DNA from 3 places in the Pantoea sp. GABEPS69 genome. Region 3 is predicted to be linked to each of the others. Evidence: predicted binding sites of a transcription regulator. Region 3 holds the regulator's gene; each other region holds the start of a gene.
The links. The regulator Fur, encoded in region 3, represses iron uptake genes when iron is present. The targets are predictions, from matches to a motif close to ATAATAATGAGAACNACTATCAA.
Positions count from the first base shown of each region.

Region 1: a site for Fur is predicted at 4,837-4,859, ahead of efeU (iron uptake transporter permease EfeU). Genes of this name have one in related genera too.
Region 2: a site for Fur is predicted at 3,321-3,343, ahead of fhuA (ferrichrome porin FhuA). Genes of this name have one in related genera too.

Region 1 is NZ_CP118618.1:2,473,487-2,481,324, forward strand. It holds tRNA gene PVE98_RS12155 (tRNA-Ser) at 1-62, shown strand, start outside; gene phoH (phosphate starvation-inducible protein PhoH) at 255-1,043, opposite strand; gene efeB (iron uptake transporter deferrochelatase/peroxidase subunit) at 1,549-2,823, opposite strand; gene efeO (iron uptake system protein EfeO) at 2,825-3,946, opposite strand; gene efeU (iron uptake transporter permease EfeU) at 3,951-4,784, opposite strand; gene putP (sodium/proline symporter PutP) at 4,964-6,448, opposite strand; gene putA (trifunctional transcriptional regulator/proline dehydrogenase/L-glutamate gamma-semialdehyde dehydrogenase) at 6,901-7,838, shown strand, end outside.
Region 2 is NZ_CP118618.1:3,315,147-3,322,984, forward strand. It holds gene fhuD (Fe(3+)-hydroxamate ABC transporter substrate-binding protein FhuD) at 1-243, opposite strand, end outside; gene fhuC (Fe3+-hydroxamate ABC transporter ATP-binding protein FhuC) at 254-1,051, opposite strand; gene fhuA (ferrichrome porin FhuA) at 1,087-3,285, opposite strand; gene mrcB (bifunctional glycosyl transferase/transpeptidase) at 3,479-6,031, opposite strand; gene hrpB (ATP-dependent helicase HrpB) at 6,129-7,838, opposite strand, start outside.
Region 3 is NZ_CP118618.1:2,862,407-2,870,244, forward strand. It holds gene ybfF (esterase) at 1-46, shown strand, start outside; gene ybfE (LexA regulated protein) at 202-477, shown strand; gene fldA (flavodoxin FldA) at 612-1,142, shown strand; gene fur (ferric iron uptake transcriptional regulator) at 1,497-1,940, shown strand; gene PVE98_RS14020 (hypothetical protein) at 2,000-2,395, opposite strand; gene glnS (glutamine--tRNA ligase) at 2,632-4,299, opposite strand; gene nagE (N-acetylglucosamine-specific PTS transporter subunit IIBC) at 4,462-6,492, opposite strand; gene nagB (glucosamine-6-phosphate deaminase) at 6,825-7,625, shown strand; gene nagA (N-acetylglucosamine-6-phosphate deacetylase) at 7,683-7,838, shown strand, end outside.

The sequences.
Region 1 (7,838 bases), 390 kb from region 3:
GCACGCCTGGAAAGTGTGTATACGGCAACGTATCGGGGGTTCGAATCCCCCTCTCACCGCCACAAATTCAAGAAAATGCCTGAACTAACGTTCAGGCATTTTTTTTGCATATTCCTCGATGAGAGGGGTATGAGAATCCCCGCCGGGGTTCGACAACGGGCGCAGCCCGTTGGACAGCGGAGCCTGCGATGCTGCCCCATAAAAAAACCCGGCTTGCGCCGGGTTTGCTTGCTACACAGACTTACTCAAATCAATCAACCATACGCATGCAGCGTGCGCTGACAGAGCGCCGAACGCACGCAGTCGTCTTTGCCGAAACGTACAATGCCGACCATCTCGTCCTCTTCGAACCGTGCCAGCGCGTCCGCGAGACCGGAAGAGACCCCAGCGGGCAAGTCGCACTGGGTAATATCGCCGTTAACAATCACCGTAACGTTTTCGCCAAGGCGCGTCAGGAACATCTTCATCTGGGCCGCGGTCACGTTTTGCGCCTCATCGAGGATCACCACCGCATTTTCAAAGGTACGACCGCGCATATAGGCGAAAGGCGCGATTTCCACCTTGCCAATTTCGGGTCGCAGACAGTACTGCATAAAGGAAGCGCCAAGACGTTTAACCAGAACGTCGTAGACCGGCCGGAAGTACGGGGCGAATTTTTCTGAGATATCCCCTGGCAGGAATCCCAGATCTTCATCGGCCTGTAGCACCGGACGTGTGACGATAATCCTGTCGATATCCTTATGTATCAGGGCCTCTGCCGCTTTCGCGGCGCTGATCCAGGTTTTACCGCATCCAGCTTCGCCGGTTGCAAAGATCAGCTGCTTCGATTCTATGGCCTGGAGATAGTGCGCCTGAGCATCGTTCCTGGCGGCGATCGGCGAACGGTCGCGCACGTCGCGCGCCATACCGATAGCATCCAGCCCACCCATCTGCACCAGCGAAGTGACCGATTCTTCTTCGCGCTGACGATGACTGCGAGAGTCACTACGAAGCACTCTTCTGGCTTCACGACGCGCTTTGATCACTGCTTTCTGTCTTCCCATAGTCGCACCTTACAGTTGGTTTCATTTCCCGCGTTGGGCCGCTGCCCGCCACGATTAACTGAACGCTTTAGAGGTTTGATTGGCTTCCTTTCGAGCCATGACGTACCGTTGATAAAGATGTGTCGCCGCACCGAGGCGCAAAGGCACACCGGTAAAATCGAAGATAGAGAAACAATTTGATAAAGAAGAAGAGGCTGTCGAAGGCGCGCATGCCCTCGCTGAAGAGTGTGGAACCTGAGGTAAAACTGTCTGTCCTGTAAAGGACCTTCCCATGCGCGACTCCAGTCTGCGATACAACACGCTTATCCATTAAACTGCACTAATTTTAACAGAGTTGGCAACATTAATTTTACGACCATACCCAGAATTCAGAAATAACAGCAACGGGCAGGCAGGCAAAAAAGGGCTTTCTCATAGCAATCAAGGGATTAGATTTTTAGGCGGGAAACAAATATTTTGCATGGCGCGCCGAAACCGCGCCGCCGATGCGGCGGCGCAGGTGTCGTCAGGCTTCCAGCAGCGGCTGTGCCAGATAGTGCTTAGCGTCGGGAACGCCCGGCAAAACAAAGAAGTAGCCGCCGCCGATGGGACGAACATACTCTTCCAGCGCTTCGCCGTTAAGCCGCTTCTGTACCGCGATAAAGCCTTTTTCCAGGTCGTGCTGATAGCAGACGAACAGCAGTCCCATATCGAGCTGCCCCGATGCGGTGGTGCCCGCCGAATAGCTGTAGCCGCGGCGCAGCATCAGGCTGCTCTCCGTCTCGGGCGTGCGCGGATTGGCCAGGCGGATATGGGCGTCGAGCGCGATAACCTCGCCATCCGGATCTTTCGTATAATCCGGCACGTCACGCTCGTGCTGCATGCCCAGCGGCGCGCCGCTCAGCTTGTCGCGGCCGAAGATGGCCTGCTGTTCGCCGAGCGGCGTGCGGTCCCACATCTCAACGCGGAAGCGAATAATCCGCGCCGCCTGATAGCAGCCGCTGCGCGTCCACGCCGGCTCGTCCTGATCGGCCGTCACCCACAGCAGCTTATCCATCAGCGGCTTATCCTGCGTGTCGGGATTGGCCGTGCCGTCCTTGAAGCCCAGCAGGTTGATGGGCGTCTCTTTCCCCTGGCTGCGCGCGGCGTGATCGGCGATAAAGCCTTCGCGCCGCCAGCGCACGCCCAGCAGATCGGGCGTGTATTTCACGATATCGCGCAGCGCGTGGATCACCGTGTCCTGGGTGTTGGCGCAGATCTGCAGCAGCAGATCGCCATGGCACTGGGCGGCATCCAGCGAATCGTTGGGAAAGCGCGTCATGCTTTGCAGCTTCTTCGGCTTCAGCGCCTGCAGGCCAAAACGCTCGTCGAACAGCGACGCGCCTACCGAAACCGTCATCGTCAGATTGTCCGGCGCGATCTCTGCCCCCAAAATGCCTGAATCCATCGGCGGCAGCTTAGGATTAGTCACCGCCGGCGCCGGACCGCCGCTGGTCAAAAAGGCGATGCGCGCGGTGAGCAGCTGAAACAAGCGCACCAGATCGGCCTTATCGCTGGCCAGCACGTCAAAGGCGACCAGCATCATCGACGCCTGCTGCGGCGTGATGATGCCCGCCTGATGCTCTCCGTAGAAAGGTTGCACCTGGCGTCGCGCGTCGGGCGCAACCGTACCGGGAGAAAAGCTGTCGGCCGCCGCGTGGAACGGGCAGCCGCCGCTCAGGGCGGCCGCGCCGCCCATCAGTCCCAGCCCTTTTAACAGGCGTCGCCGCGCGGGCTGCGCCTCATCCTGTTGACGACTCATATCAATCGAGACCTAAGGTACCGCGCAGTAAAGAGAGATCTTCCGCCAGCGCGGTAACCGGACCTTTCAGCGCATTGCGATCCGCGCTGGTGAGTTTTTCGTAGGAGGCGAAGCCCTCTCCCTCGCGATACTTGCCCAGAATGGCGTCGACTTTTTTGAAGTTACCGTCGACTTTCGCCAGCAGCTGCGGATTCGCCTGCTGCAGCTGCGGACGCAGCAGATCGACAATCTTTTGCGCGCCGTCGATGTTCGCCTGGAAATCCCACAGGTCGGTGCGGCTGTAGCGATCCTCTTCGCCGGAGATTTTACTGGAGGCGACCTCTTCGATTAGCCCGGCCGCGCCGCCGACCACTTTCACCGGCGGGAACGCCAGCTCGCTGATACGGGTCTGCAGATCCTGCACGTCGCGGTTGAGCTGGGTGGCGTAGCCCTCCATGCCTTTGGTGCTGTTATCGCTGAACAGCGCTTTTTCCAGGCGGTGGAAGCCGGTGAATTTCGGATCTTCCGCTTTCTTCTCGTAATCGTCTTCGCGCGCGTCGATGCTGCCGTCAAGATCGGAGAAAAGCTCGGCGATAGGCTCGATACGCTCGTAGTGCTGGCGGGTCGGCGCATAGAGCGCTCTCGCTTTCTCGATATCGCCCGCTTTAACCGCATGGGTAAAGGCTTCGGTGCTCGCCGCCAGCTGCGTTACTTCCTGCGTCACGTAGGCTTTATAGGCGGTGATGGGACCGGCCAATGCCAGCACGTCGGGTTTGCCCGCTTTCGCGGCTGGCGACGCCTCGCCCTGCACGATCAGTTTGCCTTTCGGATTGCTCAGCAGGCCGCAGGTCATCTCATACTCGCCCGGCTCAAGGTTAGCGGTGAGCTTCTGGCTGAAGCCCGGCGCGATATTTTCGCGCTCTTCCACCACCAGCACGCCTTTCAAAATCTCCCACTCCAGCGCTTTCTGACTGTTGTTCTTGATCAGAAACTGGGTTTTGCCTGGCTTGACCGTCAGCTGCATCGGTTCGCACTGGGTATCCGTCACGCTGACGGCGACCTGCGGAATATCGGCGGCCGCAGCGGTTCCCGTCAGCGCCAGCAGCGAAGCCAGCAGGGTTTTGCGGCGAAAGCGAATCATCATAGAGTTATCCCTGTTTAGTCGAGAGTTGGCGCGCCGGACGCGCCGGCAGTAAAAACAGCAGCAGCGCCGGAATAAGATAGAGAAAATAGGCCGCCACTTCGCTGACGCTCGGCGCTTCCTGATAGCCCAGCACGCCCTCAAGCAGCGTGCCCGCCAGCGAATGAGTAGAGAGCACGTTGCTCAGGTCGAATGCGACAGTCTGAAAATGGTTCCACAGGCCCGCCTCATGAAAGGCGCGCACAGCGCCCGCCGCCAGCCCGGCGGCGACGAACAGAATAAACAGGCTGCTCCAGCGGAAGAAGTGCGCCATATTCAGGCGTACGCCGCCCCAGTAGAGCAGCATGCCCAGTACTACCGCCGTCGCCAGCCCGAGCACGGCGCCCACAGGCGGCGCGTAGCCGACATCCTGGGTAAAAGCCGCCAGCAGAAAGAACACCGACTCCAGCCCTTCACGCGCCACGGCGAGAAACACCATCAGCACCAGCGCCAGCCCGCCGCGTCCGCTCTGATTCAGCGCCTGATCGACCGCCTGTTCAAGCTGCGCGCGCATATTGCGCGCCACTTTGCGCATCCAGAACACCATCGAGGTCAGGATCGCCACCGCGACCACGGCCACGATGCCCTCGAACAGCTCCTGCTGCTTCTGCGGGAATTCGCCGGTGGTCTGGTTGATGATAATGCCGAGCGCGAGGCAGAGCGCCGCCGCGATAAACACGCCCGCCCACAGCGCGGGAAACCAGCGGGTACGGCCGGTACGCTTCAGATAGCTGGCGATCAGGCTGACGATCAGCGCCGCTTCCAGGCCTTCGCGCAGCATGATAAGAAAGGGAACAAACATCGCCGACCTCTTGAATGTTAAGCAGCGTCAATCGCAGGTAAAGTTAGGTAAAATGCGAACGATACCGATTATCATTATCGCGCAGGAAAAAACAAGTAATGCAGCGAAATTATTTCTCCAGCTGAAGACGCAAAAAAGCCCGCTCCCCTACGGGAAGCGGGTTTGTATGTTGTAATGAATTATTTGGTCAGGTATTCCGCTTCGGCCGCGTCGAAACGCTGCTGCGCAGCGGCGGACGGCTCGCGACCCAGCAGGCTGAAGAGCACAATGGCGATGCTGGAGAAGGCGAAGCCCGGAATGATTTCATACAGGCCCAGCCAGCCATACTGTTTCCAGATCAGCACCGTCGCCGCGCCGATCACCATGCCCGCCAGCGCGCCGTTGCGTGTCATGCGTTTCCAGCAGACGCCGAACAGTACCACCGGACCAAAGGCGGCGCCGAAACCGGCCCAGGCGTAGCTTACCAGCCCCAGCACGCGGTTATCCGGGTTCGAGGCAAGCGCGATGGCGATCAGCGCCACCAGCAGCACCATGGCGCGGCCAAACCACACCAGCTCTTTCTGGCTGGCGTTTTTGCGCAGGAAGCCTTTATAGAGATCTTCGGTCAGCGCGCTGGAGCAGACCAGCAGCTGACAGCTGAGGGTCGACATCACCGCCGCCAGGATGGCCGAGAGCAGAATGCCGGCGATCCACGGATTGAACAGAATGCGCGCCAGCTCGATAAAGACACGCTCGCCGTTGCCGCTGACGTTCGCCGCCTGCTCCGGGTGGTTCTGGAAGTAGGCGATGCCGAAGAAGCCGACCGCCACCGCGCCTGCCAGGCAGAGCACCATCCAGGCCATGCCGATGCGGCGCGCAGTGCGGATCGAGCGATGCGAATCCGCCGCCATAAAGCGCGCCAGGATGTGCGGCTGACCAAAATAGCCTAGTCCCCAGCCCAGCAGCGAAATCACCGCGACGAAATCGAGCCCTTTCAGCATATTGAGGTTTTCGATGCTTTTCGCCTCAATGACCGCCAGCGAGTCGTCCAGTCCGCCAACGGCGACAATCACGATCACCGGCGTCAGGATCAGCGCGAAAATCATCAGGGTTGCCTGCACGGTATCGGTCCAGCTCACCGCAAGGAAGCCGCCCACCAGCGTATAAAGGATGGTCGCCGCCGCACCGGCCCACAGCGCGGTTTCATAGCTCATGCCAAAGGTGCTTTCAAACAGGCGCGCGCCCGCCACTACGCCCGAGGCGCAATAGATGGTGAAGAAGATCAGGATCACCAGCGCAGAGATAACGCGCAGGATTTTGCTTTTATCTTCGAAGCGGCTGGTGAAGAAATCGGGCAGCGTCAGGGCATTGTCATGGTGCTCGGTTTGCACGCGCAGACGCCCCGCTACGATCTTCCAGTTCAGCCAGGCGCCGATCGTCAGACCGATGGCGATCCAGCTTTCCGAAATGCCGGAGAGAAAAATCGCGCCCGGCAGCCCCATTAGCAGCCAGCCGCTCATATCAGAGGCGCCCGCCGACAGCGCGGTCACAAAACTGCCCAGACTGCGGCCGCCCAGAATGTAATCGTCGAAGTTTTTGGTGGAACGGTAAGCGATGAAGCCTATCAGCACCATCCCAAGGATATAAATTAAAAAAGTCACCAGCATCGGTGTGCTTACACTCATTCGTCTCTCCACTTTATAGTTGATTTCCCGAGAGAAACCGCACGCTGTGGCCGCGTCGGAACGGGACGGGGCCGCAGGTTTTTTTCCAGATTCAGGCGCCTGCTCTTTCCTGAGGCGCGGTATCCTGCCGGAAAGGCGCGATGCGCACAATGGATTTAACACAGGCATTACAGCGATTTCACCTGTTAATCACTAAATTTTGTTAACAGGTTGCACTCGCTCACAGTTCCACAGTTGCACCCCGGTAAACCGCCTACAGTGCAGTAAGTTAGCGCCGCGCAATTGTGGCGAGATTCTTGCAGCAAGTTCCATGCCGCCTTTTCGAGCGTTAACAAATTAATCATTAAAAAGGCTGTTAAGCAGGTCACACTTAACACGGTTGCACAAAGTTGCAACATCAGAGATAGTGCTGGCCACGCAGTATGAGAGCTAAAGACAGGAGCAGACAGGTCATGGGCACGACAACGATGGGGGTGAAGCTGGATGAGGCCACCCGCGAACGCATTAAACTGGCGGCGCAGAAGGTTGACCGCACGCCGCACTGGCTGATTAAGCAGGCGATTTTCAACTACCTCGGCCAGCTGGAGAGCGGCGACGCCCTGCCGGAGGTCCCCATGACGGCGGGCGCGCAGGTAGAGCAGGAAGAGATCGCCCCGGAAGAGACGCATCAGCCGTTCCTCGATTTCGCCGAGCATATTCTGCCGCAGTCTGTGGCGCGCGCCGCGATCACCGCCGCCTGGCGTCGCCCCGAGACCGACGCGGTGCCGATGCTGCTGGAGCAGGCGCGTCTGCCGGCGGCGCTGGCGGAGAAAACGCATCAGCTCGCCTACAGCCTCGCCGACAAGCTGCGGCACCAGAAAGGGGCAACCGGACGCGCCGGCATGGTGCAAAGCCTGCTGCAGGAGTTCTCGCTCTCCTCTCAGGAGGGCGTGGCGCTGATGTGCCTGGCGGAAGCGCTGTTGCGTATTCCCGATAAGCCGACGCGCGACGCGCTGATCCGCGACAAAATCAGCAACGGCAACTGGCAGTCGCATCTGGGCCGCAGCCCTTCTCTGTTCGTTAACGCCGCCACCTGGGGTCTGCTGTTTACCGGACGTCTGGTCTCCACGCACAACGAAGCCAATCTGTCGCGCTCGCTGAACCGCATTATCGGCAAGAGCGGCGAGCCGCTGGTGCGCAAAGGCGTCGATATGGCGATGCGCCTGATGGGCGAACAGTTTGTTACCGGCGAAACCATCGCCGAGGCGCTGGCGAACGCGCGCAAGCTGGAAGAGAAAGGCTTCCGCTACTCCTACGATATGCTGGGCGAAGCGGCGCTGACCGCCAGCGACGCCAAAGCCTACCTGGTCTCCTACCAGCAGGCGATCCACGCTATCGGCAAAGCCTCTAA
Region 2 (7,838 bases), 450 kb from region 3:
TTCGGTGCGCAGCCCGATGTCCACAGTCTGTGGCGGCAGCGGCGGCTCGCCGACCCAGATGTTGTAGTTGCGCGTATCGGCGACCGCCAGCGGCGCGACGCCGAGCGCCAGCAGCAGCTCGGTCGGCAGCCACTCCAGCGCAATAATACGCTGCTGCTCAGGCAGGGCGGCCCGCAGCGGCAGCGCGCTCAGCCACGGCGTCAGCGCCAGCGCCGCCAGCAGGCGACGACGAGTGATCTCCATGCTCAGGCCCTCAGTAGACAAAGCTGACCGGCGCGCCGCCCTGCGGATGCGGCAGGATACCCATAGGAATGCCGTAAATCGCGCCCAGCACCTCGGCCTGCATAATGACGTCCGGCGCGCCTTCGGCAATCATCTTGCCATCGCGCAGCGCCACCAGATGGTCGCAGTAGCGCGCCGCCATATTGATATCGTGCAGCACGGCGATCACCGTCAGGCCGCGCTCGCGGCTGAGCCGCTGGATCAGCGCCAGCACCTCAACCTGATGCGCGATATCCAGCGCCGAGGTCGGTTCGTCCAGCAGCAGACAGCGGCTGTTTTGCGCCACCAGCATCGCCAGCCAGGCGCGCTGACGCTCGCCGCCGGAGAGGCTGTCCACTAGGCGCGCCGCCAGCGGCTTCAGCCCCACCTGCGCAATCGCCTCTTCGACCCGCGCGCGATCTTCGTGGCTGAAGCGGCCCAGCGCGCCGTGCCACGGATAGCGGCCTATCGCCACCAGCTCGCGCACCGTCATACCTTCGGCGGCGGGCAGCTGCTGCGGCAGATAGGCGACTTCGCGCGCGAAGGCTTTGCCGTTCCACGCCTCGACCGGCGTCGCGTTAAGCAGCACGCGCCCCTCGCTGGGGCTCTGATGCCGTCCCAGCATTTTCAGCAAGGTGGATTTGCCGGAGCCGTTATGGCCGATAAGCGCGGTCACTTTGCCCGGCGCAAAGGTTAACGAGAGCGGATGCAGCAGCGTGCGGCCGGGCACGTGAAAGCTGACATTATCCAGCGTAAAAGTGGCTGCGTCGTGCGGAGGCTGCATGATCATCCCAGGTTAAACGGGCGCCGCGGCGCCCGGTTGTATCAGAAACGGAAAGTGGCGGTGCCGACGATTTGACGCTCTGCGCCCCAGTAGCAGGCGTAGTCGCGGTAACAGCTGGCGACATAGTCGCGGTCGAACAGATTTTTCACGTTGACGCCCACCGACGAGCCAGGCAGACCGAAGCGGCCAAGGTCATATTTCAGCATCGCATCCACCGTGGTGTATCCGGCGACGTCGAAGTTCTGGTTGTTTTGCGTGCCGGTGCTGTAAAGCCCTTTGCTTTCGCCGACGTAACGCACGCCTGCGCCGACGGTAACGCCGGAAAGCGCGGTCTCATGGAAGGTATAATCGGCCCAGAGCGACGCCATATGCTTAGGCACCTGCACCGGCGTACGGCCGCGTAATTTATTGTCTTCGGTATATTCCGCGTCGGTATAGGTGTAGGCGGCCGTCAGGTCGATATTGGCGTTTAGCGCCGCTTTGGCTTCCAGCTCAACGCCGCGCGAACGGATTTCGCCGCTCTGCACGCTGAAGGATGAATTTACCGGGTCCGCCGTCAGGTTTTTGGTCTTGGTCAGCTGATAAAGCGCGGCGGTTAACGTAATCGGGCGATCCTTCGGCACATACTTCACGCCCGCCTCATACTGTTTCGCGCGCGACGGATCGAAGGCCTGCCCTTCATAGGTAGAACCGGAGTTGGGAATAAAGGCTTCGCTGTAGCTGAAGTAAGGCGCGATGCCGTTATCGAATACGTAGTTCAGACCGCCGCGCCAGGTAAAGGCCTGATCGTTCTGGCGGTCGGTTGTTCCTTTATAACGATCGTATACCGACGTCATGGCGTAATCGTAGCGGCCGCCCAGCGTCAGCACCCAACGATTCCACTCCATCTGATCCTGCGCATACAGGCCGGTCTGACGCTGTTTATTAAGATGCTGATAGGGATCGAACGGGATACTGCTCTCATCGCCATACTGCGGATTAACGGCGTTCAGGCTGCTGGCGGTGCCAAACTGCGCATCAATATCGTTGCGCGTGCGCTGGAAATCCACGCCCAGCAGCAGGGTATGATCCAGCGCGCCGGTGGCGAATTTCGCCTGCGCCTGGGTATCGACGGCGAACTGATTCAGCCTCTCCTGCGACACTGCGGAAGCACGCGTAATCGACTGCGTAGCGGCGTCGAAGCCGTTGCCGTAAATGCTGCGGTAGTCGGTGCGCAGATCGGCGTAGCGCAGGTTCTGGCGCACCGTCCAGGTGTCGTTGAAGCTGTGCTCAGCGTTGTAGCCCACCATTTTGGTGTTGCGCGAAATTTTATTGCTCTGCTCGCCTTCGTCGAAATTGGTCGGCAGTTTGTACTCGCTGCCGTCCGCGCGCGTAATCGGCACCACCGTGCCCTGACGCGGCAGCCAGCCGTAATAGCCGGTCTCCGGCTCATTCTGGAAATAGGTCAGCAGGTCGAAACGGGTATTCGCGTCCGGGCGCCAGCTAAACGCGGGCGCAATGGTATAGCGCTTCTCTTTGTTGCTCTCCTGCTGCGCGTCGGCGCTGCGCGCGAGGCCGGTCAGACGGTAGCTGTAGACGCCGTCGTCATCCAGCGCGCCGCCGAAATCGAATCCGGTCGAGAAGAGGTTGTCGCTGCCCATCTGAAACTGCACTTCGCGCAGCGTTTCCTGGGTCGGGCGCTTGCTCACCAGCGCCACCACGCCGCCGGGATTGCTCTTGCCGTAGAGCACCGAAACCGGGCCGCGCAGCAGCTCGGCGCGCTCAAGGAAGTAAGGATCGATGGCGAATTCGGAATAGTTGTCGCCCTGCAGCTTCAGGCCGTCAAGATACTGGTTGGTGTTGGTTTCGCTGAAGCCGCGAATCGACAGCGCGTCGATCACCTGCGAGCTGCCGCGGTTGCCGGTCAGTACGCCCGGCGTGTAGTTGAATGCCTCTTTTACCGTGGTTATCTGCCGCTTTTCCATCTCTTCGCGCGTGACCACCGAAACCGACTGCGGGTTTTTCTCGATCGGGGTGTCAGTTTTGGTGCCGGTGGCGCTCTGTTTCGCGGCGATGGTCGGCGCCGGGCCCCACGCGCTCTCCTGCGCCGCGCCGGAGGGGGCGTCCGCCGAAACCACTAGCGTCTCCTCAGCCAGCGCGGAGGCGCTCGCTGAACCCAAAATCACGGCAATGCTCAAAGCCAGCGGGCGGCGGAAAAAAACGCCGCGCAGATAACAAGGAAAAGTCGTTCGCGCATTCATAGTAGTGTCTCTTGAATAAAGTAGTCGGCAGGCGAATGGAAACGAGAATGATTATTATGCCGAATGGATTCTAGGCGAAACGCTTTGCTTTCTGCAAGGGATAATCCCGCGCGCAGCGCCGCCTGGCGGCCATTCGCGCAGTATTGATCGGGCACAAAAAAAGGGCGCCGTAGCGCCCTTTTTAACCGACGGTTTAGTTGCCGCCGAACATATCTTTGATCCAGCCCGCGACGCCGTCGCCTTCTTTCTTCTCCGGCTGCTGCTGCTGTTGTTGCTGCTGCATCTGCTGCTGATTTTGCTGCTGGTTCTGCTGCTCCTGCAACTGCTGCTGTTGCTGCTGGAACAGCTGTTGCTGCTGCTGGCAGAGCGCGTCGGGATCGAGCGACCATACCGGCAGCGAGCGCCAGGTGCTGCTGCCGTTGCCGCAGACGAAGTTGCCAGCGGAATCGACGTTCATCATCGAGACATCTTCCGGCGGCGTCAGCACCAGCGGCATCGGCGCCTGGTTATCCAGGTAGCGGCGGTAGATCTGCATCGCGCCGCTGGCGCCGTACAGCTTGCTCGGCTGGTTATTGTCGCGGCCCACCCAGGTAATGGCGACCTCTTTACCGTCGACCCCGGCGAACCAGCTGTCGATCAGGTCGTTGGTGGTGCCGGTTTTGCCCGCCAGATGCGCCTTCGGATAACGCGCGCCCAGCGCGCGCGCCGTACCGTGATCGGCGACCTGCTGCATGGTGTAGAGCGTCAGATAGGCGGCCTGCGCCGGCTCGACGCGCTGCGCCTGCGGGAAGCTCTGAAAGAGCACGGTGCCGTCTTCAGCAATCACCGAGCGTACCGCCGACAGCGAGGCGCGGTTGCCGCCGCTGGCGATCGACTGGAACGCCTGCGCGACTTCGATCGGCGTCAGGTTAAGCGCGCCGAGCAGCATCGACGGCACCGGGTTGAGCTGATCTTTCGGCACGCCCAGTTTGGTCCAGGTATCCACTACCGCGTCCAGCCCCAGCGTCATGCCGAGATTGACCGTCGGCACGTTCATGGAGTTGGTCAGCGCGTCCACCAGCATCACCTTGCCGCTAAAGCGACGATCGTCGTTCATCGGTTTCCAGACGGTGCCGTTCGGCTGCTTCAGCGCGATCGGTTCATCGGCGATCCAGCTGTTGAGACGATAGGTGTTCGGCTGGCTGAGCGCGGTCAGATAGGTCGCCGGTTTCGCCAGCGAGCCGATAGAGCGACGCGCCTGCAGCGCGCGGTTATAGCCGGCGAACTGCGGATCGGCGCCGCCGACCATGGCGCGCACTTCGCCGCTGAAGCGATCGACCACCACCATCGCGGTTTCCAGATCTTTCAGGCCGCGCTGTTTTTTCAGCGCCGGAATGCCGTCGAGCACCGCTTTTTCCGCCGCGTCCTGCGAGACCGGATCGAGCGTGGTGAAGATCTTCACGCCGGAGAGATCTTTGACCTTGTCGCCCAGCTTCGCCTGCAGCTCGTTACGCACCATCTGCATAAAGGCGGGCTGCGGCGTGATGACGCCGCCCTTCGGCTGCACGCCGAGCGGGCGCGCCGAGAGCATGTCGTAGAGCTCCTGGTCGATCACCTTCTGCTGCTGCAGCAGGCGCAGCACCAGATTGCGTCGCTCCAGCGCCAGCTTCGGATTACGCCACGGGTTATAGAGCGAGGCGCCTTTCACCATGCCCACCAGCATCGCCTGCTGATCGAGGCTCAGCTCGTCGACCGGACGGCCGAAGTAGTAGAGGCTCGCCAGCGGGAAGCCGCGGATCTGGTCGTTGCCTGCCTGGCCAAGATAGACCTCGTTCAGGTAGAGCTCCAGAATGCGGTCCTTGCTGTAGCGCGCGTCCATAATCACCGCCATATAGGCTTCGCGCGCTTTACGCCACAGTGAACGCTCGTTGGTCAGGAACAGGTTTTTCACCAGCTGCTGCGTCAGGGTACTGCCGCCCTGCACCGCTTTCCCGGCCGTGATATTGGCGAGGAAGGCGCGGCCGATAGAGTAAGGGCTGATGCCGTCATGCTCGTAGAAATGACGGTCTTCGGTCGCGATCAGCGTATCGACCAGCAGATCCGGGAAGCCGGCGCGCGGCACGAACAGGCGCTGCTCGCCGTTCGGCGACTGCAGCATGGTGATCAGGCGCGGATCGAGACGGAAGAAGCCGAAGTCGCGGCCGGAATCGAGGTTTTTAATCTCGCCCAGCTCATCGCCGTCGAACACCATCTGGGCGTGCACCTGACCCTCTTTGCTGTCCGGGAAGTCGAACGGACGGCGCAGCAGATCGATGGTGTTGCCTTTAACCGAGAACTCGCCGGGACGCGTGATGCGCGACACCTCGCGATACTGCGTGCCTTCCAGCAGCGCGATCATCTCTTTCTTGTTGTAGGCCATGCCTGGTTCCAGGCTGACCATGCGGCCGTAGACGGTCGCGGGCAGCTGCCACACTTTGCCGTCGATGCGGGCGCGGATCTCCGAGTCGAGGTAGACGCCCCAGGCGGCCATAATCACCACAAACACGAGGAACAGCTTGATCAGCCAGCCTAGCCAGCGACGCTTCCCGCGCGGCGGACGCTTTCCTTTACTTTTACGCGGCACAGGCGCTTTCTCCTCAACTTCATCGGCAAAATCATCATTTTCAAAATCGTCTTCATCCCTGCGGCGACCCCGACGCGTAGCGTTACGCGGCGGCTTGGGTTGTTTTCCTTTGCGCCCAATGGGTTCGCGATCGTTCCCAGACATTGGTTTCATTCTCCAGGCATTACGTTGGCTGCGCCGATACTCTAGCGGCTTTTACCTTTTCCGCATGGCGGAACCCTCTGAAATCGATCCAGTCGGCTCAACCTTGCGGGGAATATTTTTTGGTGCGCTTTGTGGGCAGCGCGCTGGCCGGATCGTCGGGCCAGGGATGGCGGGGATAGCGCCCTTTCATCTCTTTCTGCACCTCCGGATAAGCGCCGCGCCAGAAGGCGGCCAGATCGCGGGTAATCTGCAACGGCCGCTGCGCGGGCGACAGCAGTTCCAGCACCAGCGGCACGCGCCCTTCCGCCACGGCGGGATTGCTCGCCTCGCCGAACATCTCCTGAATGCGCACCGCCAGCGCGGGCGGCTTATCGGCATGGTAGCGAATGGGCAGCCGGCTGCCGGTCGGCACAGTGTAATGAGTTGGCAGCGCACTATCCAGCCGCTGGCGTTGCGACCATGTGAGCAAATGTAATAGCGCGCTGACAAGGTTGACCGCCTGCAGCGATTTCAGATCGCGCACCGCGCCCATCTCCGGCAGCAGCCAGCGGTCGAGCGTTGCCAGCAGCGACTCGTCGTCCACGGCGGGCCATTTCTCTTCAGGCAGCCAGTGCGCGGCGCACTGCAGCCGCACGCGCAGCTGCTGCGCCGCCTCGCTCCAGCCCAGCACGCCCAAACCTTTTTGCGCCACCCAGCGTAATATTGCGGCGTGCAGCACCTCGGGTTCCGGACGCGCCATCGGCTGCGCCTTCAGCACCAGCGCGCCGATCTGCTCGCGGCGCAGCGCGCGCAGCGTGCCCTTCTCTTCGTCCCACTCGACTTCGGCGCGCACCTCTACCAGCTCCGGCCGCGCCTGACGCAGCGCGTCGATATCGATCGGCAGCGCCAGCAGCATGCGCGCATCCGGCGCCGCGCTGCCCTGCAGCAGGGCGGGCGCGATCAGCCATTCGTAGCGGTTCAGCCCCTCTTGCGCATCCAGCATCGCGCCCAGGCCGTTGGCGAGCTGGTAGCGGCCGCCACTGTCGCGGCGCTGCGCCAGTCGGTCGCCGAAGCCCGCCGCCAGCAGCGCGGGAAAGCGATCTTCATCGACGCGGCCGCCGCTGACGCCGAGCCGCGTCTGCCACTGCTTCGCGCGCCGCAGCCACTGCGGCTGCGGGCGATGCAGCGCGTCGCGCAGATCGGGCGAGCCGCTGCGCGGCGGATCTTCCAGAATCGCCACCAGCAGCGCGGCGCTGGCGGCCGCGTCGGGCTCCTGGCCGGCGGCGCAAAGCACGGCGCTGAGGCGCGGATCGCCGCCGAGCTGCGCCATGCGGCGTCCCGTCGCGCTCAGCTTGCCGCTGTCGTCCAGCGCGCCAAGCCGGCTAAGCAGCTCGCGCGCCGCGCGCAGGTGTTTTTCCGGCGGCGCATCGAGCCAGGTCAGCTGATCCGGCTGCTGGCAGCCCCACTGCAGCAGCTCGATCCACAGCGCAGCGAGATCGCTGTGCATGATTTCCGCTTCGCTCTGCGCGGCGGCGCGCGACGCCTGCTCTTCAGGGATCAGATGCAGGCAGATGCCGGGCATCAGACGACCGGCGCGACCGGCGCGCTGCGTCATCGACGCCTGGCTGACGCGCTGGGTCAGCAGCCGCGTCACGCCGCTGCGCGCGTCGAACTGCGCGACGCGCTCCAGCGCGCTGTCCACCACCAGCCGGATGCCTTCGATGGTCAGGCTGGTTTCAGCGATATTGGTGGCGAGCACCACTTTGCGGCGCCCTTCCGGCGCGGGCAGGATTGCGCGGCGCTGCGCCGCCAGCGGTAGCGCGCCATA
Region 3 (7,838 bases):
ACCTGATGCCGTATTGCGCAGCGTCCGCCGCTTTTTTGCGCTTTAAAAGCAAAAGCTTGCCGTTCGCGGTTTAGCATTGGCGTCATCACTTCGGCTGGAGTATGATGGCGCGCTAAATTTTGCCGCTGCTCATTTTTTTGCCGCGGCAATGGCCCATTTCGTTATAAACGCGCCTGCTCGCGCCGCTAGTTTTACTAACCCATGGCAAAAGAACACACTGACCGCACTACGCTGGATCTGTTTGCAAACGAGCGTCGGCCCGGTCGACCGAAAACCAGTCCGCTCTCGCGTGATGAACAGCTGCGCATCAATAAGCGCAATCAACTGAAACGTGACAAAGTGCGCGGGCTGCGTCGTGTCGAACTCAAAATGACCAGCGAAGCCGTGGATGCGTTAAACACCCTGGCTGAGCAGCGCAATATCAGCCGCAGCGAACTGATTGAACAAATGCTGCTGGCGCAACTCAAACTGGGCTGAATAGCGCAAAGCGCACGCAGAAGCAAATGGAGCGGCTTTTCGAGTTCCGCCCTTTTGCCCGCTCTGCTATCATTCGCTTAATTGTGCGCTCTGCGCATGCACTCATTATCAGGATTTAAGAGGTTATTTACCCCATGGCAATCGTAGGCATCTTCTTTGGCAGCGATACCGGCAACACCGAAAACATTGCAAAAATGATCCAGAAACAACTGGGCAAAGAGGTTGCGGAAGTGCATGACATTGCCAAGAGCACGAAAGAAGATCTCGAGGCGTTCGATATCCTGCTGCTGGGCATTCCGACCTGGTACTACGGCGAAGCGCAGTGCGACTGGGACGACTTCTTCCCGACGCTGGAAGAGATCGATTTCAACGGCAAGCTGGTCGCGCTTTTCGGCTGCGGCGATCAGGAAGACTATGCGGAATATTTCTGCGACGCGATGGGCACCATTCGCGACATTATCGAGCCGAACGGCGCGGTGATCGTCGGCCACTGGCCGACCGAAGGCTACCATTTCGAAGCCTCTAAAGGTCTGGCGGACGACAAGCACTTCCTCGGCCTGGCGATTGACGAAGATCGTCAGCCGGAACTGACCAATCAGCGCGTCGAGGCCTGGGTTAAGCAGATTTCCGATGAGCTGCAGCTGCAGGCGATCATCGAAGCCTGATTACCCACATACTCAATGTGGGCGCTGGCTCACATTGAGTTAATGGTTTTTCCTATAGAAATAATAGCTACAGATTTTTAACTTTTATCTCTGATTCTGTACAATACCCACATCGGTTATCTGCTTATTTCTTCCGCGAGGTCAGGAAGTTAGCGAGATGATAACGAACCTCCTGCATTTCTCCGCCCGGCGCCGTTACGCATCTTCTTACAGCCCGTGTTGATTTCAGGCGTTTCCCTCGGTTTTCATTTCAAAACTTCACCTCTATAATGAGACGCAAATGAGAATAGACACCGAACGACATTCAAGGCAAGGCGCCTCAAGTAACCAGCAAAGTAACAGGACAATATCCGCATGACTGACAACAACACCGCATTAAAGAAGGCTGGCCTGAAAGTCACGCTGCCCAGACTTAAAATTCTGGAAGTGCTTCAGGAACCTCAGTGCCATCACGTCAGCGCGGAAGATCTGTATAAACGCCTGATTGATATGGGCGAAGAGATTGGTCTGGCTACCGTTTATCGCGTACTGAACCAGTTTGACGATGCGGGCATCGTGACGCGTCATAACTTCGAAGGCGGAAAATCGGTTTTCGAACTGACCCAGCAGCATCATCACGATCACCTGATCTGCCTCGACTGCGGTAAAGTTATCGAATTTAGCGACGAATCAATCGAATCGCGCCAGCGAGATATTGCTACCCGCCACGGCATCAAGCTGACGAACCACAGCCTCTATCTCTATGGACACTGCTCGCTGGGCGATTGCCGCGAAGACGAAACGCTCCACGATCAGTAAAGATGTGTGCTATGCAGTAATTCTATAAGCCGGTCTGTGTACCGGCTTTTTTTATGCCGTCAGCCGACCAGCGTTTCGTGCAGATAGCGCCAGCGGGGAATCGACGTGGTGCAGTCGAGGATCGCCAGCGAGATGCGCGCCTGATCGCTGCCGTTAATCATCTGCAGCTCGCGATACTGAATAGTGACCTCATCTTTGCCCTGAGAGATTACCGCGTGTTCGCTGGTGGCGATGCGCATGCCTTCGCGACGCCCCTGTAGCTGACGAAACAACTCTTCCGTTTGATTCAAATCGAGCAGCCGACCCTGCGGCGTGACCATGCGGAAATCGGGATGGAAGTGCGAAAGCAGCAGTTCGAAGGTATCGTCTTCGCCTGAAGGCTGATTGAATATACGTTCGATTAACTGATGTAAAACTACCACGCTGTGTTTTGCTTCCTGACCAAGAGCCGTCATCATTTTTCCTTTTTATGCCCGCATAGCCTCTTCAAAGAGCGAATAGCCTACCTGAAAAAACGAAATTCACATCTGGAAATTGATTAATTTTCGTTAACTCAGACAACTCCCAGACTGGTCAGACAAGCGGTAATCATTTGTTACAGAACAAAAAATTGCCTTGCAGCTAATTGCAGATATAAAAAAGGGCGATTGCTCGCCCTGTAGTAATTTTATCATGCCGTTAATGCAAAAATTTAATCGCCGATTTTCGCCCAGGTATCGCGCAGACCCACGGTGCGGTTAAACACCAGCTGGTTCGGACGCGAATAGTGGCTGTCGGCACAGAAGTAGCCTTCACGCTCAAACTGGTAAGGCGCTTCCGGGCTGGCGTTCTGCAAACCTGGCTCGACGAATCCCTGACGAATTTCCAGCGAATTCGGGTTGATGGTGGTCAGGAAATCCTCTTCCGCGCCTGGATTCGGCACGCTGAACAGGCGATCGTAAAGGCGGAATTCCGCCGGCAGCGCATGGTCGGCGGAGACCCAGTGGATCACGCCTTTCACCTTGCGGCCGTCAGCCGGATCTTTGCTCAGGGTATCGACGTCGCAGGTGCAGTAGATGCAGGTGATATTCCCCTCTTCATCTTTTGCCACGCGCTCGGCGCGGATCACGTAAGCGTTGCGCAGGCGTACCTCTTTGCCCAGCACCAGTCGCTTGTACTGCTTATTGGCTTCTTCGCGGAAGTCAGCGCGATCGATCCAGACTTCACGGCCAAACGGCACTTCGCGGGTGCCCATCTCCGGCTTGTTCGGATGATTCGGCATGGTGATGATTTCGTTATGGCCGGCCGGCAGGTTCTCAATCACCACTTTCAGCGGATCGAGCACCGCCATGGCGCGCGGCGCGTTTTCGTTCAGATCGTCGCGAATGCAGGATTCCAGCGACGCCATCTCGACCACGTTATCCTGTTTGGTAACGCCGATACGGCGGCAGAACTCGCGGATCGAGGCGGCGGTGTAGCCGCGACGGCGCAGGCCCGATACGGTCAGCATGCGCGGATCGTCCCAGCCTTCCACTACGTTTTCGCTGACCAGCTGCGTCAGCTTGCGCTTCGACATCACCGCATATTCGAGGTTAAGACGCGAAAACTCATACTGGCGCGGATGCACCGGTATAGAGATGTTATCCAGCACCCAGTCATAGAGGCGACGGTTATCCTGGAACTCCAGCGTACAGAGCGAATGGGTAATGTTTTCCAGCGCATCGGAGATGCAGTGGGTAAAGTCGTACATCGGATAGATGCACCACTTTTTGCCGGTCTGGTGATGCTCGGCGAACTTAATGCGGTAGAGCACCGGATCGCGCATCACGATAAAGCTGGACGCCATATCGATTTTGGCGCGCAGGCAGGCTTTACCCTCGGCGAATTCGCCGTTGCGCATTTTTTCGAACAGCGCCAGGTTCTCTTCGACGCTGCGGTCGCGATAGGGGCTGTTTTTGCCCGGCGCGGTCAGGGTACCGCGATATTCGCGGATCTCTTCCGGCGTCAGCTCGTCGACATAGGCCAGACCTTTATTGATCAGTTCAACCGCGTAGTGATAAAGCTGATCGAAGTAATCTGAGGAATAACGAACGTCACCACTCCACTCAAAGCCCAGCCATTGCACGTCGCGCTTGATGGACTCGACGAACTCCATATCCTCTTTAACCGGGTTGGTATCGTCGAAACGCAGGTTGCACTGCCCCTGATAGTCCTGAGCGATGCCGAAGTTCAGGCAGATCGATTTAGCATGGCCGATATGCAGATAGCCATTGGGCTCAGGCGGAAAACGGGTATGCACGCTACTGTGCTTGCCGCTCGCCAAATCTTCGTCGATGATCTGACGAATAAAGTTAGTTGGGCGGGCTTCAGCCTCACTCATCTCTCAATCCTCAATACGTATAGCGGGTGGTTTGTACCACGAAGTAACGGAGTATGATCCACAAAGCGTCGAAGGGAAACAACCGGTTTGTTAAGGCGATAAAACGAAAAAAGGCAGGAATCGCTTCCTGCCTGCTTTTTTTATGGCGATGCGGTTAGGGGCTTAGCCTTTTACCTCGTAAAGCGGGGTTTCGCCAGCTACTACCGTGCCGGTCGCCAGCAGCGTCAGCCCGGCGAAATCTTCGCTGTTGCTGACGACCACCGGACTGATCATCGAACGTGCGTTGCCGTTAAGGAAATCAAGATCCATCTCCAGCACCGGCTGACCCGCCGCGACCGTTGCGCCCTCTTCCACCAGGCGGGTAAAGCCTTTGCCGCCCAGCGCCACGGTGTCGAGGCCCATATGCACCACAATTTCGACGCCGCTGCTGGTTTCCAGACAGAAAGCATGGTTGGTGTCGAAGATCTTCACCACGGTGCCGGCAACCGGCGCCACCACGGTTTTACCGCTCGGCTTGATCGCCAGCCCTTCGCCTACCGCCTTGCTGGCGAAGGCTTCGTCAGGCACCACCTCCAGCGCGACTACTTCGCCGCTCACCGGCGCCATCAGCGTCACAATGGTTTTGGTCTCGCGATTCAGCACGGCCTGCGGTTTTGCCGCTGGCGCGGCAGGCGCTGCTGAAGCGCCGCCCGCCGAGGCGACCGGCCCTTTTGTCAGCACTTTTTTCATTGCGGTGGCGATGCTTTCCGCCTGGGTGCCGACAATCACCTGCACGCTCTGTTTATTCAGGCGGATAACGCCGGACGCGCCCAGATGTTTGGCAACGGACTCATTGACCTGCGCCGAGTCTTTTACGTTGAGACGCAGACGCGTGATACAGGCGTCGATGCCGGTCAGGTTATCGGAGCCGCCGACGGCGCCGATATAGCGACGCGCCAGCGATTCGGTCGCGCTCTCGCCGTTGTCGGTTGTGTCGACGTTAACGTCGTAGCCGTCCGTTTCGTCGCCCGCCACCGCCAGCTCGCGGCCCGGCGTCATCAGGTTGAACTTCTTAATCGTGAAGCGGAATACCACATAGTAGAGCGCAAAGAAGACGATGCCCTGCGGGATCAGCATCCACCAGTGGGTCGCCAGCGGGTTGCGGCTCGACAGCACCATATCCACCAGACCGGCGCTAAAGCCGAAGCCGGCGATCCAGTGCATGCTGGCGGCGATAAATACCGAGATGCCGGTCAGCACCGCGTGGATGACGTAAAGCACCGGCGCGACGAACATAAAGGAGAACTCTAGCGGCTCGGTAATGCCGGTGAAGAAGGCCGCGAAGGCCGCGGCCAGCATGATGCTGCCGACTTTAACGCGGTTTTCCGGTCGCGCGCAGTGATAGATCGCCAGCGCCGCGCCAGGCAGGCCGAACATCATGATCGGGAAGAAGCCCGCCTGATAGCGTCCCGTGATGCCGACAATGCCGGTGCCGTTAGCGATTGACTGCGCGCCGCCGAGGAATTTAGGAATATCGTTGATGCCCGCGACGTCGAACCAGAACACCGAGTTAAGCGCATGATGCAGGCCGACCGGGATCAGCAGACGGTTAAAGAAGGCGTAGACGCCCGCGCCGACCGAGCCCAGCTTCTGAATATGTTCGCCAAAGCTCACCAGTCCGTTAAAGATCAGCGGCCAGATATACATCAGAATGAAGGCAACCGCGATCATCAGGAATGAGACGAGGATAGGCACCAGGCGGCGTCCGCTGAAGAAAGAGAGCGCCTTCGGCAGTTCGACATGGCTAAAGCGGTTATAGACCTCCGCGGAGATAATGCCCACCATGATGCCGACAAACTGGTTTTCGATTTTGCCAAAGGCGGCGGGCACCTGATCCAGCGGTATTTTTTGGATCATCGATACGGCAGCCGGCGAGCAGAGCGTCGTCACCACCAGAAAACCGACGAAGCCGGTCAGCGCCGCTGCGCCATCTTTATCTTTTGACAGCCCATAAGCCACGCCGATAGCAAAGAGTACGGACATATGCTCAATAATGGCCGCGCCCGATTTTATCAGCAGCGCGGCGAGCGCGTTGCTTGCGCCCCAGGCGTCCGGATCGAGCCAGTAGCCGACCCCCATTAATATCGCCGCTGCCGGCAGGGTCGCTACCGGCACCATCAGCGCGCGGCCAACCTTCTGTAAGTAACCTAACATTTGTCCTTTCCCCCTATGAGACTGGCTTGTCGCCCTGCGCCGCTTGCTTTTTATTGTCAGCCGCAGGGGTTGATTGACACTACACTTCACGTTGCGCAGTGTAATGACAAATTAATTCGCCTCGCAAATTATACGCGTCTCTTCTGTGATAATTATCACCAAAAAGCACCATTAACTGCCGAGACGTCTGGCGAACGACCCTAACTTATTTTATGATGAAAAATATCAAGACGCAGCGATCGCGAGCTGAAACGGTCTCACGGCTTTAATGTGATAATGACCGCCGCGATGGGCGCGTCGTCCCCTTTTCTTTTCTCAGAATGAGGTGAAACATGCGACTTATTCCTTTGGCTACCCCTACGCAGGTCGGTAAATGGGCAGCCCGTCATATCGTCAACCGTATCAATGCTTTTAACCCTACCGCGGATCGTCCCTTCGTGCTGGGTCTGCCGACGGGCGGCACGCCGCTGGAAGCTTACAAGCATCTTATCGAGATGCACAAAGCGGGCCAGGTCAGCTTTAAGCATGTAGTGACGTTCAATATGGACGAATATGTCGGCCTGCCGAAAGAGCACCCGGAAAGCTATCACAGCTTCATGTACCGCAACTTTTTCGATCACGTTGATATTCAACCAGAAAATATCAATCTTCTGAATGGCAATGCGCCAGATATTGACGCAGAATGTCGCCAGTATGAAGAGAAGATTCGCGCGCTGGGCAAAATTCACCTGTTTATGGGCGGCGTCGGCAACGACGGCCATATCGCCTTTAACGAACCGGCCTCTTCCCTCGCCTCGCGCACCCGCATCAAAACGCTGACGCACGATACCCGCGTGGCGAACTCGCGCTTCTTCAACGGCGATGTGGATCAGGTGCCGAAATATGCGCTGACCGTCGGCGTCGGCACGCTGCTGGATGCGGAAGAGGTGATGATTCTGGTGACCGGCCATGTCAAAGCGCAGGCGCTGCAGGCCGCCGTAGAAGGCAACGTCAACCATATGTGGACCATCAGCTGCCTGCAGCTGCATGCGAAATCGGTGGTGGTATGCGACGAACCCGCCACCATGGAACTGAAAGTGAAAACCGTTAAATATTTCCGCGAAATGGAAGCGGAAAATATGAAAGGCGTGTAAGACGATGTTGTAAATGCCCGCCGCGAGGCTCTGGCGGGCTCAGCCGGGAGAACCACGATGTACGCATTAGTTAACGGCCGAATTTATACCGGTCATGAAATTCTGGATAACCACGCGGTGGTTATCGCCGATGGGCTGATCGAACGCGTCTGTCCGCGCGACGCGCTGCCAGCCGATATCGCGCTGCGCGACGTTTCAGGCGCGCTGATCGCT